DNA from 3 places in the Paenibacillus sp. YPG26 genome. Region 3 is predicted to be linked to each of the others. Evidence: a T-box and tRNA genes for the amino acid it is inferred to sense, from the RefSeq annotation. Region 3 holds a T-box; the other regions hold tRNA genes.
What was found. A T-box is a leader RNA that pairs with one kind of tRNA and senses whether it is charged. The one in region 3 lies ahead of leuS (leucine--tRNA ligase), so its partner is inferred to be a tRNA-Leu.
Positions count from the first base shown of each region.

Region 1: it has a tRNA-Leu gene. The T-box ahead of leuS (leucine--tRNA ligase) is inferred to sense a tRNA for this amino acid. The anticodon was not compared.
Region 2: it has a tRNA-Leu gene. The T-box ahead of leuS (leucine--tRNA ligase) is inferred to sense a tRNA for this amino acid. The anticodon was not compared.

Region 1 covers NZ_CP084530.1:2,718,775-2,723,318, forward strand. The annotation lists gene LDO05_RS12745 (N-acetylmuramoyl-L-alanine amidase family protein) at 171-866, shown strand; gene LDO05_RS12750 (divergent polysaccharide deacetylase family protein) at 853-1,746, opposite strand; tRNA gene LDO05_RS12755 (tRNA-Leu) at 1,989-2,072, opposite strand; gene LDO05_RS12760 (YhjD family protein) at 2,237-2,632, shown strand; gene LDO05_RS12765 (carboxymuconolactone decarboxylase family protein) at 2,726-3,058, opposite strand; gene LDO05_RS12770 (hypothetical protein) at 3,140-3,355, opposite strand; gene LDO05_RS12775 (hypothetical protein) at 3,533-3,868, opposite strand; gene LDO05_RS12780 (xanthine phosphoribosyltransferase) at 3,957-4,529, opposite strand.
Region 2 covers NZ_CP084530.1:1,550,533-1,555,076, reverse strand. The annotation lists gene LDO05_RS07185 (amino acid ABC transporter permease) at 1-451, opposite strand, end outside; gene LDO05_RS07180 (amino acid ABC transporter permease) at 432-1,097, opposite strand; gene LDO05_RS07175 (copper amine oxidase N-terminal domain-containing protein) at 1,475-2,158, opposite strand; tRNA gene LDO05_RS07170 (tRNA-Leu) at 2,407-2,492, opposite strand; gene LDO05_RS07165 (polysaccharide deacetylase family protein) at 2,649-3,440, shown strand; gene LDO05_RS07160 (YjcZ family sporulation protein) at 3,491-3,595, opposite strand; gene LDO05_RS07155 (hypothetical protein) at 3,884-4,165, opposite strand; gene LDO05_RS07150 (helix-turn-helix domain-containing protein) at 4,413-4,544, shown strand, end outside.
Region 3 covers NZ_CP084530.1:1,394,210-1,398,753, forward strand. The annotation lists gene LDO05_RS06425 (CvfB family protein) at 1-208, shown strand, start outside; gene LDO05_RS06430 (class I SAM-dependent DNA methyltransferase) at 235-1,008, shown strand; gene LDO05_RS06435 (ArsR/SmtB family transcription factor) at 1,053-1,364, opposite strand; T-box leader at 1,559-1,815, shown strand; gene leuS (leucine--tRNA ligase) at 1,923-4,364, shown strand; gene comER (late competence protein ComER) at 4,361-4,544, opposite strand, start outside.

The DNA of each region.
Region 1 (4,544 bases), 1.3 Mb from region 3:
ATCCCTCCTTCTAGACACAGGACAGAATTCCCTGCTGCAATCTTTTAGTTATATTGTGCTCTTCACTCCACATTCTTATTCACCAGCTATCCGATTCGCAGGGTCATACATCATTTCCTGCTCTTTAGGCCAAGATAGAGGTAAAAGAAACCAAGATAAAGGTGAGCAACATGCGGCGATTAATTTCAATTCTGATAGGCTTGCAGCTAATTACGGTCTGGATATCTCCACAACGGATACACGCCAATCCCCAGGATATGGAGAGGCTCTCCCGGCATGCTTTCCCCGAACCTGTTATTCTGATTGATGCAGGCCATGGCGGAGTGGACGGGGGAACCTCATTCAGAGAAATCCTGGAGAAGGACATCAACCTGGACATCTCGCGCAAATTGTATCTCCTGCTGAAGAGCAAAGGCTATGCAGCTGCCTTGAACCGCTCCGCAGACTACGCGCTCAGTGATGACAACCAGTGGCTGAACAGCCGCTCCAGACACAGGCGCGATCTTGCCCAGAGAAAAGGGCTCAGTGACGAGCTGAGTACCTCTATCGTGGTAAGTATTCATTTGAATTGGGCCCATAGCCGGACCCAGCGAGGGCCCCTGGTTCTGCACCAAAATGAAGGCAGGAGCGCAGTCCTAGCCTGGAGTATCCAGAATGAGCTGAACACGGTGTTCGGTACCCGTTCATCCCCTGCGCTCGGCAGACCCTTTTACCTGCTGAATCATATTCAATCCCCAGCCGTGATCGTCGAGACCGGATTCCTAAGCAATGCTGAGGACCGGGCTATGCTGACCAGACCCACAGAGCAGATGGAAGTAGCTAAAGCGATCGTAGCCGGGATTATGGCGTATTTCACGGAACTATAAAATCCGGCTTAGACCGCTCCCGGGCCAAATCACTGACACCTACGAACTCCGCCTCCTGCTTCAGCATGTGAATCGAATGCCGAAGTACGGAGGCAGTTCTCTTCCCTCCCGAGCCCACATGGCCAATGGTGACACAGCTCTCATGATTCTTCAGCCACTTGGATACCTTCCCGATCTGCCTGGAAATATGATCATCAGTTGCGACATCATCCAGAAAGATATGGTTATACACCTGTGGAAGCCCCTTTTGCTCACACAGCTTGCCGACGACAGACTGATGATTGGTCTTGCTGTCCACGAAGAACAATCCCCGCTCTTTACAGATATCCAATACGATGGACATGATGCGTTCGTCCGCCGTCACTTTGGATCCCATATGGTTATTGATCCCTACAGCATAAGGCACATTATCAATCGCCGCCTCCACACGCTTCCGTACCTCTTCATTAGGCAGCTTAGCCAGAACAGCCCCGGGTCCGAGCCATTCCGGCTTCCCCTGCTTCGGTTCCATGGGTAAATGAACGAGCACATCGTAACCCCGCTCATGAGCCCGCTTCGCATCCTGCTGCGTGGTCTGAAGAAAAGGCATGACCGCTACCGTCAATTTAACGGGCATGGACAAGATTTCATCAGTCCCCTCCATCTTGTTGCCCAGATCATCGATAATGACAGCAAGCTTCTTCTTAGGCTGAACCTTCGGGTTCTGGGCCTCTCCTACTGGGTCAGACATAACAACGGATTCTTCTGGTATCGTATAACCTGTATCCGTCAGCGCATATGCCGATGCAGGATTACCCAGCAGGTACCCACCCAATGTTAGAACCATTGCCACTCTGCGGCTTATACCCTTTGAAACGCCCTTTGTCTTGAGTCTATTCATAACCTGCTCCTCCTGCCTGGCACATTTGGTCCCTTCATTGTGTGAGCTTAAGAGTTCAAATATGTATGGCAAAACAGGAGCTTTCAGGAATAGGTTGATAGCTGGACAAAATAAACCCGTAATGAGGTTCGTAGAACTGCGCGTTGCTGCTTAACGATCAATTCCCGGTTCATGATAATCTACATATTAAAAGAACAGGCCCTACAATTAGTAATTGTAGGGCCTGTTCTTATTAACATTAATGCGGTCGAGAGGACTCGAACCTCCACGGGGGTTAGCCCACACGGACCTGAACCGTGCGCGTCTGCCAATTCCGCCACGACCGCTCATTGTCTCTTGCAGAAGATGTTCTCTGCGGCGACAAGATATATCTTATCATGGAAGTCTAACCAAGTCAACAACCTTTTTATATTTTTTCTTCCCCATTGATATTCATCAAATAATCTGGTTAAAATAAGAACATAAGTTCGCATCAAGGGTGGTGATATCTATGGCTGTTCCAAATATAAATACAGATGAGCTCAGCTTGATCAAGAGCTGGTTGATGCTCACATTTATACGCAAAGTCTTCGAGCGCGATTCCCGGATACTTATAGACAGCGGCGTTCTTAAGAGCCCTCAGGTATATGTGGATATGATTCGCAGCGGTTCGGACAGGGTCGCGGTGGTGATGACCGGAATCCAGAATGAACTCACGAAACGCAAGATCAGAATCTACGAGGTTAAGCAGGCAAGTCAAGGAATTGAAGCCAGGTATGTATGCCGCAGCTACCACGGCGAGATGAACATCCCCTGGTCTGCGTTAAGAAGTGAGATGCCCAGCCGGATGAGAGCCTATTTAGGCGTTGAGCAAGGCATGCAGAACGGGCATCTGAGCCCTATCTAGCCGCTTCCTGCTCACACACATGACAAATACCCTCTGCACACGCAGTGTCAAAGGGTATCTCTGTCATCATGCAGCTGATGGCGCACTGCCTTGTCACTGGGTCAACGCCTGCTCTACTCTTGTAGCACCTTGGGACAGAATATGGCCTGAGCTGACGGCTGCCGCGGCGGCTGCCGTTTCACGAATTTCAGCATCCGTGGCCCCCTTGGATCTGGCCTCTTCCGTATGGTAGAACGTACACACCTCATTATTGGCGAACAGGCTGATTCCGAGGGCAATTAACTGCTTGGTCTTGGCATCCAATTCTCCTGCGGCCAGTGACTTGCCAGTGAAGTCATGATAGGCTTCAGCCACGCCAGGCATATACTCACCAAAAGCATGAATTCCATCTTTATATGCTCTTACTTTATCACTCTTCTGAGACATGGTCAGCACCTCTTCCTTGTATAGATCAGCCCAATGCAGCCGTTCTCTATTACAATGTCCGGGGGGTGGCCAATATATGCTCTATACTTCAAAAGAAATACGCGGTTCTTTGGCCGGTTGGAACGTATAATTCCTATCCAGCTTGACAATATTACGGTTCGGACGCCGGATCATGACCTGTGTATCACTCCAGGCCACGACAATCCCCCTGACATCATTCTCGGGAATCGCATCCCGAATGACCCGGACCTTCTCTCCGGATAGGCGGAATGCATCCAATGCTTCATCACTAATCATGTTCTTGTCATTCCCTCCTTATAGACAGACTTGATCATCGCATAAATATACCAGCATCGCGGCAAATCATCAAATCCAGACACAAAAACAGGCCATCTACCGGTTCACCGGCAAACGACCTGTCTGAACACGGGTATTATTCGCTCACCGTGTATATCAAAAGGTATTGCTCCCTATTTATCTTTGTGCGTGTTCTTTGCTATCGTTCTTCTCGAACCAGAAGTCAAGCACTTTAGCCGACATCACACGTTCTTCAATATATGCTACCTGCTGAGGACTGAATTCTTCTCTCCATGGAAATGAGAGATCCTCACACATTCCCGCAATGGTCAGCAGCTGTGACCAGGCTACATACCGTTTGTACCAAAAGAACTGCGGGTGTTCAAGCATATAGGGATAAAGGTCATCAAACTCTGTATGTTTGCAATCAAGAGCTCGCTCAAAGGTAACCTTGGCTTCACTTAGCTTCGTAACAAAATATTCTGCATTTACTACCGGTTGTTGTTCCCCCATGTAGTTGCCTCCTCTCCCTACTTATCTCTTATTATAACTGAAAAGAAAGGCTCTGCAAAGCATTGTTATGAAATTGATTCCATTTTGCCTAGTCTTCAAAAGTGACCTTTCCATCAGTCAAGGATACAATCCGCACCAGCGATTCAAGGCGAATTCCCTGCTCGCGGATGGCTTTGCCCCCAGCCTGAAAGCTCTTCTCGACCACGATGCCGACGCCAACCAGCTCCGCACCCGAGCGCTGAATAATCTTAACCAGACCACGGGCCGCATCGCCATTGGCGATAATATCATCGATGAACAGAATCCGGTCATTCTCCGAAATATACTGCTTGGACAGAAGAATATCCGTCACAATTCCTTTGGTGAATGACGGAACACGTTCACAGAGCGCGTCCGGGTCAGCCAGCAGCGTCTTCTTCCGGCGTGCGAATACCAGGGGGACTCCCAGCTCATAAGCGGTAGCAAAAGCCGCCGGAATCCCGGATGATTCAACAGTAACAACACGGGTAACCCCGTCTTCACGGAATCTCGCGGCAAATTCCTTGCCCATTTGCATCGTCAGCTCCGGATCCACTTGATGATTAAGAAGCGCGTCGAGCTTAAGCACCTGGTCCGAGATGACAACGCCTTCCTCCAGGATTCTTTGTTTTAGTGATTCCATGGCTTTCTCCTCCTA
Region 2 (4,544 bases), 160 kb from region 3:
GGAGCATTCTACGTACAGCCTGAGGAATCAGGACATACCTATACAGCTGGGCGCTGCTGAGCCCAAGGGCTTTGGCCGATTCCGACTGATGCTTCGGCATGGATTCAAGCGCACCGCGTACGATATCCCCAATCTCCGCTGCGCCCCAGAGACTGAATACCAATATTGCTGTGGTCTCCCCGCTAATCTCGATGTGAAGCAGTGGCGAAAAGCTGAAGTGAACCACATACAACCAGACCAGAATCGGAATAATCCGAAAAGCTTCAAGGTACAGCCTAAGAACAATACGCAGCGATCTGGACCGGACCGTTCTAAGCAGCCCCATAACCACACCCAGAATGGTTCCGATTATAATTGAAATAAAGGCTATTTCTATCGTGACAAGCAGCCCGCCAAGCAAGCGGGCAAAGTTTGACCCTTCAAACAGCACCTCAACCCCCGAATTCCGCATGTCTAACCTTCCTTTCGATCCAGGACAGCAGCAGAGATAATGGAAGCACCAGCACAAGATAGGCCAGCACCAGCAGAAGCAGTGATTCCGCTGTCTTGTAATGCATTCCAATCAGGTCCTTGGCTACATTCATCAGATCCATCAAAGCAATGGCACCTACAATCGAGGTTTCTTTCAGCAAAAAGATCGCGTTCGCCCCGAGCGAAGGGACACTGATAGCAAAGGCCTGTGGGAGTATGACATATCTGGCAAGCTGCACCTTGCTAAGTCCAATGCTTAAACCTGACTCAATCTGCGCTGTGCTTACGGCATCAATTCCGCTTCGGAAGGCCTCAGTCATATATCCACCGCCCAGGAATACCAGACCTATGGCAGCACAGTTGAACTCACTCAAGTGCAGCCCTATTTTGGGCAGTCCATAGTATAGGAAGAATAGTTGTACGAGCAAAGGAGTATTCCTGGACACCTCAACGTAACCGAGAATTATACTCCGAAGTCCCTTGATCCTGTAGAACAGTACTAGACTGAACAATAATCCCAAGATCATGGATAAACTAATGGCGATTAGAGCTAATTCAATAGTCAACCACATGGCGTCCATGTAAAGCGGGAGACTCTCACCAATAAACTTCCAGTCTAAATTCATAGTTCCCCCTTCTGTATACAAATTGATATGTATATGTACTAGTGAAGTCTATCCCAAACTTCCAGGGTGAAATATGATATATTTCATATTATTCCAACCCGTTAAGTTGTATTTAAGATTATATTGGAATCTTCCTAATCTGTCCAGATGCTGGATTACCTTGTAGATTGTAGGAGCTAAGATGGGGTTTCGGGAGCACAAAAAAAAGACCGCCCGGCCCCCATACTTCTTGAGTGCTGTGCGATCTTTTTTCTGAGTTCAGGTACCTAATTAATTGGAGAAATTGTCCTTCCTGAAATCAAGATATACTGTAATAGATTAGGCTTCTTAGTTAGAACCCCTCCCGTATTTTCGATATGTTTAGTTATAAGTGAGTCCTATTTTACAGGGAGTCTATTTCTATCTTTTATATCGACTGATCTATAAGGGATATCCAATAAGCCGCCCTCATCAAAATAAATGATTGTAGATAAATTCTCTTCCCCTTTCGGAATATCTTTTCCGGAGATGTTTTTGGCGACAAGATTCAAGTTAAGTTCAGTAGTGTTCTTATTAAGCCAAGTGCTGAGCGTATAATAGAGCGGTTGAAACGCATTTGAGTCTATTGTTCTAGATATAGCAAGACGGTCATCATCAAGAAGATATTTCAGGCGCCCTTCTTTAAGCAATCGATCATCCTTTAACGTAATTACGTTGTTAATTGAAGTAGCATTGAATGCAAATGAGTCGAATAAAATACGGGCAGGTATAATCATATATCCCTTTTCCAGTACTGGCTGCGTGTCCATTTCAACTTGATTTCCATTCACCTCAGCAAGATGACTGCCACCTTGAATCTTAACGACATTATCATTCTGTGTAATTGTGGCTGAACGTGAAGCAGCATCATAAGTAATAGAGGCTCCTAACAATTCACTTGCTGCTCTTACAGGCAACATGAGCCGGTTCTGCTTATCAATATAAGGCGCTTTAGGATAAGTATAGGCAACATAATAATCATTCATTTTTAAAATAATTGGGGTTCCCCTTGGGACTTGACGCATGGCTATAATTTGCTGCACCCAAGGTTAATAGAAAAATAAACATAAACGAGATGCACTTTTTAAGCTTCATGTTTTCCATAACACTCCTTTTCTGGTATATAAATAACAAACGCCAAAATTGGAAGTATGTTGCAGAATGAAGCTGAATAATCAGTTCGAACAAGATAGCTTGAAATTTAGATCGTTAGCGTCATATTAACAAAACCACATAAATAAAAAAATCAAGGGTTCCAACTCAGAAGAGCTGAAACCCTTGATTTCATTGATGCCGAGGACCGGGATCGAACCGGTACGGTAGTCACCTACCGCAGGATTTTAAGTCCTGTGCGTCTGCCAATTCCGCCACCCCGGCGTAATTACGCCATAACGTCTTTCCATGATTAGCGACGAAATAGATCATATCATGTTGCTAGCTATTATGTCAATACTCGACTCATTAGGTAGAATGTATGAACGGCCTCTTTTCCCACATAATAAGTGGATATCATCATTCATTAAGGAGGCACCCATGTATAAATGGCGGACAACAGCCCTTACTCTAACCTTAAGCATTGGCATAATCTCAGGTAACGGGAGCCCTGCCGCGGCTCTAGGGGCACCTATGGGACGAGATTATTTTGAACCCCGTGGGGAAATCGTATGGGAGGTTCCTACCGAGGACAAGGTGGTTGCTCTTACTTTTGACGACGGACCCGATCCTAAGCAGACTCCTGTCATCCTTGATCTGCTCGGACAGTATCAAGCCAAAGCTACCTTCTTCGTGGTTGGTAATCGGGCAGCACAATACCCGGAACTTCTTAAAGAGGTATTTCAGAAAGGGCATGAGATTGGCAACCACACTTACAATCACACGTATTTCAATGCGAGCAACTCTTCCCAATTATTTGATAAAGAAGTCACCCGCGCTGAAGAGTTGATATATAATGCTACAGGAAAGCATTCCGTTTTGTTCCGCCCGCCAGGCGGATTTTACAACAAAAGTATTGTCACTTCGAGTCATAGCAAAGGCTATCAGCTTGTCCTGTGGTCTTGGCATCAGGATACACGGGATTGGGCAAGGCCCGGCGTGAACCGGATTGTGAGCAGAGTGCTTGGCAATCTCCGCAGCGGCGATATCATTCTGATGCACGACCGTGTGGAAGGCAGCTCCCAAACAGCGCTCGCTCTAAAGGCCATTTTGCCAGAGATCCAGAAACGCGGCTATCGCTGTGTAACTGTCAGTGAGCTCTTGAAGCATCAGAAGCATGCTCAACCGGTTAAGGATGTGCAGCATAATGGTCAGAAGAAGACGGGACTATAGAACAGCACAAGCTGCGGGCCCGAAGGCCCGCTTGTTCCTTGTATAACAACTCAGATCCACAGACCGCGCGAGATGATCACCAATAGTATAAAGAGTACGAGAATATACCCTGTAGACGACCAGATTCCTGCCGATGGTGCGGGAGTGTGACACACAGGCTGCTCATAAACAGGTGGACAGTGGTGATATCCAGCTCCATGCAGATGCATATATCCATGCTCATATCCCTGTGCCGGAGCGGTATAAGCCGGGCTCTGCATCGGGCCGCTGTATCCCATCCCCATTTTCTTGTTCTCTGACATTCCCATTGGCGCATTATTCATTATTTGTTCCTCCTTGATAGTTGGCTTACCCTACCATATGCCTGCTCTGGCCTGGTGGGCTGGGTGTCCGCCCCTTTGGAGGAAATAAATGCAGCGTACTCTCAGCAAAATCTGAGCCTGCTACCCTTCTTTGTTGTCCGGAGCATTTCTCTTCAGGTTGTTCACGACTTCCAGAAGGGGTGTCATGAAGCTTTCACGCTCCTTGTCCAAAATGGACTGAAGCCGATCTCGATCCTCTTCTGCCCTGTCAAGCAGACTACGAGGTACCAAGTCACCCCTAATTATCATTCGGATGATGATGCCAACGATCAGGAGCAGAATGAACGACAAGACGACAGCAAGACCATAACGCTCGGCCAGTGGCAAAAGTTGTTGGATAATCGATACATCAGTGTTAGGCATCTTAAAAACCTCCTTTTTAATTAAGGGATATGTATATGCATATCCCATGATCCAATGTGTCCATAGCAACAAAATGTTGCCTGTGTAACCCAATTATACGCAACAAATTGTTTCTGTCAACTTGAATAAGAAACAAATTGTTGCGTATTTTCTTTCACATAGGTATAATAGAACTAAGCGAGGTGATGAAGTGTTTACGGAACGATTAACTCAGCTCAGGCTCTCGAGGAGCTTGACCCATCAAGATATGGCTGATAAATTAGGAATGACACGGCAGGGGTACGGGCATTATGAATCCGGCAAGCGCACCGTCGATTCCGAAACCTTGGCTGCCCTCGCAGATATATTGGAAGTAGATGCCGATTACCTGCTAGGCCGA
Region 3 (4,544 bases):
GGAGAGCCGGCCCGGAGGAGGCATGCCTTACTCAGACGCCACTCCTCCGGATGTTATCAAGCAGCGGTTCGGAATTAGCAAGTCCGCGTTCAAGCGCGCCATGGGCAAGCTGTTGAAGGAAGGCAAGATCCGTCAGGAAGAGAACTGGACTTATCTCATTAAGGACACAGCAGCCAATGACACAAGTGACGGAGACGGCACAGCCTAAGCTTCTATGGAAAGCGGTGTTGATTGATGGCATCATATCGCAAATTCGCGTATGTGTATGACGAACTGATGGAAGATATGCCCTACCCGGACTGGATCCGGTTCGCAAGAACAGCCTGGGAGAAGCTGGGGATGCCGAGAACAGTCGTTGAGCTTGGCTGCGGAACCGGGAGTATCACCATACCCCTGGTTAACTCGGGATTTGATGTAACAGGGATGGATTTGTCTCCGGACATGCTGGCGGTGGCCCGCCGCAAGATGGAGCAGACCCCGCGCGGCGGCAGACTTCTGCGGGATGGATCCGTACGCTGGGTACAGCAGGATATGAGAGAATGGGTGATGCCGGAGCCTGTAGACTCCGTAATCTCATTCTGTGATTGTATCAATTATTTGCTTGAGCAGGAGGATCTTACTCGGACATTTAAGCGTACCTTCGAAGGATTGAAGCAGGGTGGGACATTCCTATTCGATGTTCATCATCCGAACACCCTGAAGCGGTATGAGGAGGATCAGCCGTTCATTTGGGACGAGAAGTCCGTCTCCTATATCTGGACCTGCGAGCGGGATGCATACCGCAATGAGATCGAGCATCATCTGACGATATTTGCGCGTGAACAGGAGATGGGCTCCGATGTGTACCGCAGATTTGAAGAGACGCATGTTCAGCGTGCTTATGATCCGGAATGGATTAAGGTGGAGCTCACGAAATGCGGCTTCTCACAAGTGAATTATTATGCTGATTTCGAATGGGTCGAAGCTGGCGAGGATGCGGCAAGACTATTTTTTGTGGCGGTAAAATAATATATCCAAACAGCCGGTCATCTTCGGGATGACCGGCTGTTTGTTTAGAGCTCCTTTCCAATATATTCAGCTAATTGTTGAATAGTGTCTTCATTCCTGCGGTAGTAAGTCCACTGGCCTATGCGTCTGGCTTCCAACAGACCTGAACGCTGCAGCAGGGACAAGTACTGGGACGTAGTGGACTGGGACATGCCCGCCTTCTCCTGAATCTTGCCGACACAGATTGCATCTTTGAAATCATGCTCATCTGCGAGGGGAGCCGCACTTGGGAAGTTCAGCTCCGGTTCTTTTAGCCACAGCAGGATCTGCAGCCGGGTTTCGTTCGCTAGGGCTTTAAATATAGTCAAGTAATCCATGGATTCATTATATTTGTTCTTCCCGACTTGTCAAAGGAATTCCTGGAAGTATAGAAATCTTGTTCAGCAGTGAATAAAAGCCTCTGCGAATATAATAATAGTCGTAATGCTGTCAGTAGCTGAGGATCTGCCGACATACCTGGCATTGACTATAAGCGCAGTTATGAATATAATAATTGTTAATAAAATTGGATATTTAAGCTATGATGAGGATCAGTAATTCAGACCTAATCACTCAGAGAGCCGGTGGTGGTGCGAACCGGTTGATCAGACTGTAATGAACTCGCCTCGGAGTCATGATGCAAGCCGGGAATCCGGGCAGATTATTGCCTTTATTCCGGTGAACATACATCGTTACACCCGCGTTAAGGGTGCTAGAGTGAGCGCAGAACAAAGCATGTTGACGCGCTAACTAGGGTGGTACCACGGGAATATTCCTCTCGTCCCTAGCGGTAATAACGCTATGGATTGAGAGGTTTTTTTGTGACAATTAACTCACTGTGAATACCCGAAATGAATTCAGATTTCAGAAGTGCAATCCAAGGAGGATCTTATTTCATGGCAGACAACAATGGTAATAATCACGTCTATCATCCGCAGGCGATTGAGCCAAAGTGGCAGGCTTACTGGGATGAGCACCAGACGTTCAAGACACGGGAGGATGCTGGGAAGCCCAAATTCTACGCACTGGATATGTTCCCGTATCCTTCAGGCGCAGGTCTACACGTAGGTCACCCGGAAGGTTATACAGCAACGGATATCGTCTCCCGTTACAAGCGGATGCGCGGCTATAATGTGCTTCATCCAATGGGCTGGGATGCTTTTGGCCTTCCCGCTGAGCAGCATGCGCTGGATACAGGTGAGCATCCGCGTCATATCACAGTGAAGAATATTAATAATTTCCGCCGCCAGATTAAGTCGCTTGGCTTCTCCTACGATTGGGATCGGGAGATCAGCACGACAGACCCCGAATATTATAAATGGACACAGTGGATTTTTATCCAGCTCTATAACAAAGGGCTTGCCTATGTCGCAGAAGTACCGGTGAACTGGTGCCCGGCTCTGGGCACAGTACTTGCTAATGAGGAAGTTATTGACGGGCTGAGTGAGCGCGGTGGACACCCGGTTATCCGCAAGCCGATGCGTCAATGGGTTCTTAAGATTACTGAATATGCTGAGCGTCTGCTTGAGGATCTGGAGGAGCTTGACTGGTCAGAGAGCATCAAAGACATGCAGCGCAACTGGATCGGCAAATCCGAAGGCGCGGAGGTCGACTTTGCTATTGAAGGACAGACGGAGTCCTTGACCGTGTTCACAACCCGTCCGGATACCTTGTTCGGGGCCAGTTATGCGGTTCTGGCTCCAGAGCACGCACTTGTCGATGTGATTACAACGGGCGACCACCGCGAAGCTGTGAAGGCGTATCAGGAGCAGGCGGCGCGGAAGAGTGATCTGGAGCGTACGGATCTGGCCAAAGAAAAGACAGGTGTGTTCACAGGAGCGTATGCGATTAATCCGGTTAATGGGGCCAAGGTGCCAATCTGGATTGCTGATTATGTACTTGCAGGTTATGGTACAGGCGCCATTATGGCTGTTCCGGCTCATGATGAACGCGATTATGAATTTGCCAAGCAGTTCAATCTGCCAATTCTCGAGGTGGTATCAGGCGGTGACATCAGCAAGGAAGCTTACGCCGGTGACGGAGCGCATGTCAATTCCGAATTCCTGAATGGATTGAATAACGAGGAAGCGATTAAGAAAGCTATCGCCTGGCTGGAAGAACAGGGGAAAGGCAAAGGCAAAGTCACCTATCGTCTGCGTGACTGGTTGTTCAGCCGTCAGCGCTACTGGGGCGAGCCGATTCCGATTCTGCATCTGGAAGACGGAACTATGAAGCCTGTTCCTGTAGATCAGCTTCCGCTTGTCCTGCCTGAGGTGGATCAGATCAAGCCGTCAGGAACAGGGGAATCACCACTGGCGAATGTGACGGAGTGGGTGAACACCATAGACCCGGAGACAGGTCTGCCGGCACGCCGGGAGACGAACACAATGCCGCAGTGGGCAGGAAGCTGCTGGTACTACCTCCGGTTCATAGATCCGCACAATGACCAAGAGTTGTGCTCGCCGGAGAAGCAGAAGGAATGGCTGCCGGTTGATCTGTACATTGGTGGCGCTGAGCACGCCGTGCTGCATTTGCTGTACGCCCGCTTCTGGCACAAGGTTCTCTATGACCTCGGGGTCGTATCTACCAAAGAACCGTTCCATAAGCTGGTTAACCAGGGTATGATTCTTGGGACTAATAATGAGAAGATGAGTAAATCTCGCGGGAACGTCATTAACCCGGACGAGATTGTGAATGAATATGGAGCGGATACACTCCGTATCTACGAGATGTTCATGGGTCCGCTTGAAGCTACCAAGCCTTGGAATTCGAATGGAGTTGAGGGAACTTACCGGTTCCTCTCCCGTGTATGGCGTCTGTTCATCGGAGAGGACGGCGGACTCAGTTCCAAGATTGTGGATGGAGAAGGCAGCGAGGAATTCAAGCGCACCTGGCATAAGACGATCAAGAAAGTCACAGAGGATCTTGAAGGACTTCGGTTCAATACGGCTATCAGCCAGTTGATGATTTTCATCAATGAAGCTTATAAGACAGATGTCGTTCCTAGAGAAGCGGCAGCTAACTTCGTACAGCTGTTGTCCCCGCTTGCTCCGCATATTGCTGAGGAATTGTGGCAGCGTCTTGGTCACGAAGACAGTGTAAGCTATGTAGCATGGCCATCTTATGATGAGGCTTGGACTGTGGATGCCGAGGTGGAGATTGTTGTTCAGGTTAATGGCAAGATTGTGGAACGTGCCAAAATTGCCAAGGATCTGGATCAGGCTGCCATGCAGGAGCTCACTCTGGAGCTTCCTAATGTTAAGCGCGCAATTGAAGGCAAGTCGGTCCGTAAAGTGATCGCAGTGCCTGGCAAGCTCGTAAATATCGTTGTCGGTTAATCATCCCTTTGCTCCTGCTGGCTGAAGCTCGTATCAAGCTTAGCCAGGTCATGCTCATGCTTATGGGCAGTCGTCTGGATTAACTCAGGGAATACCGAAATTAAATGCTGCTTGAGTACGGAAAGGCCTTCCGCGGTTACACCTCCAGGAACGGCTACGCGCTGGATAAGCTGTTCCAGT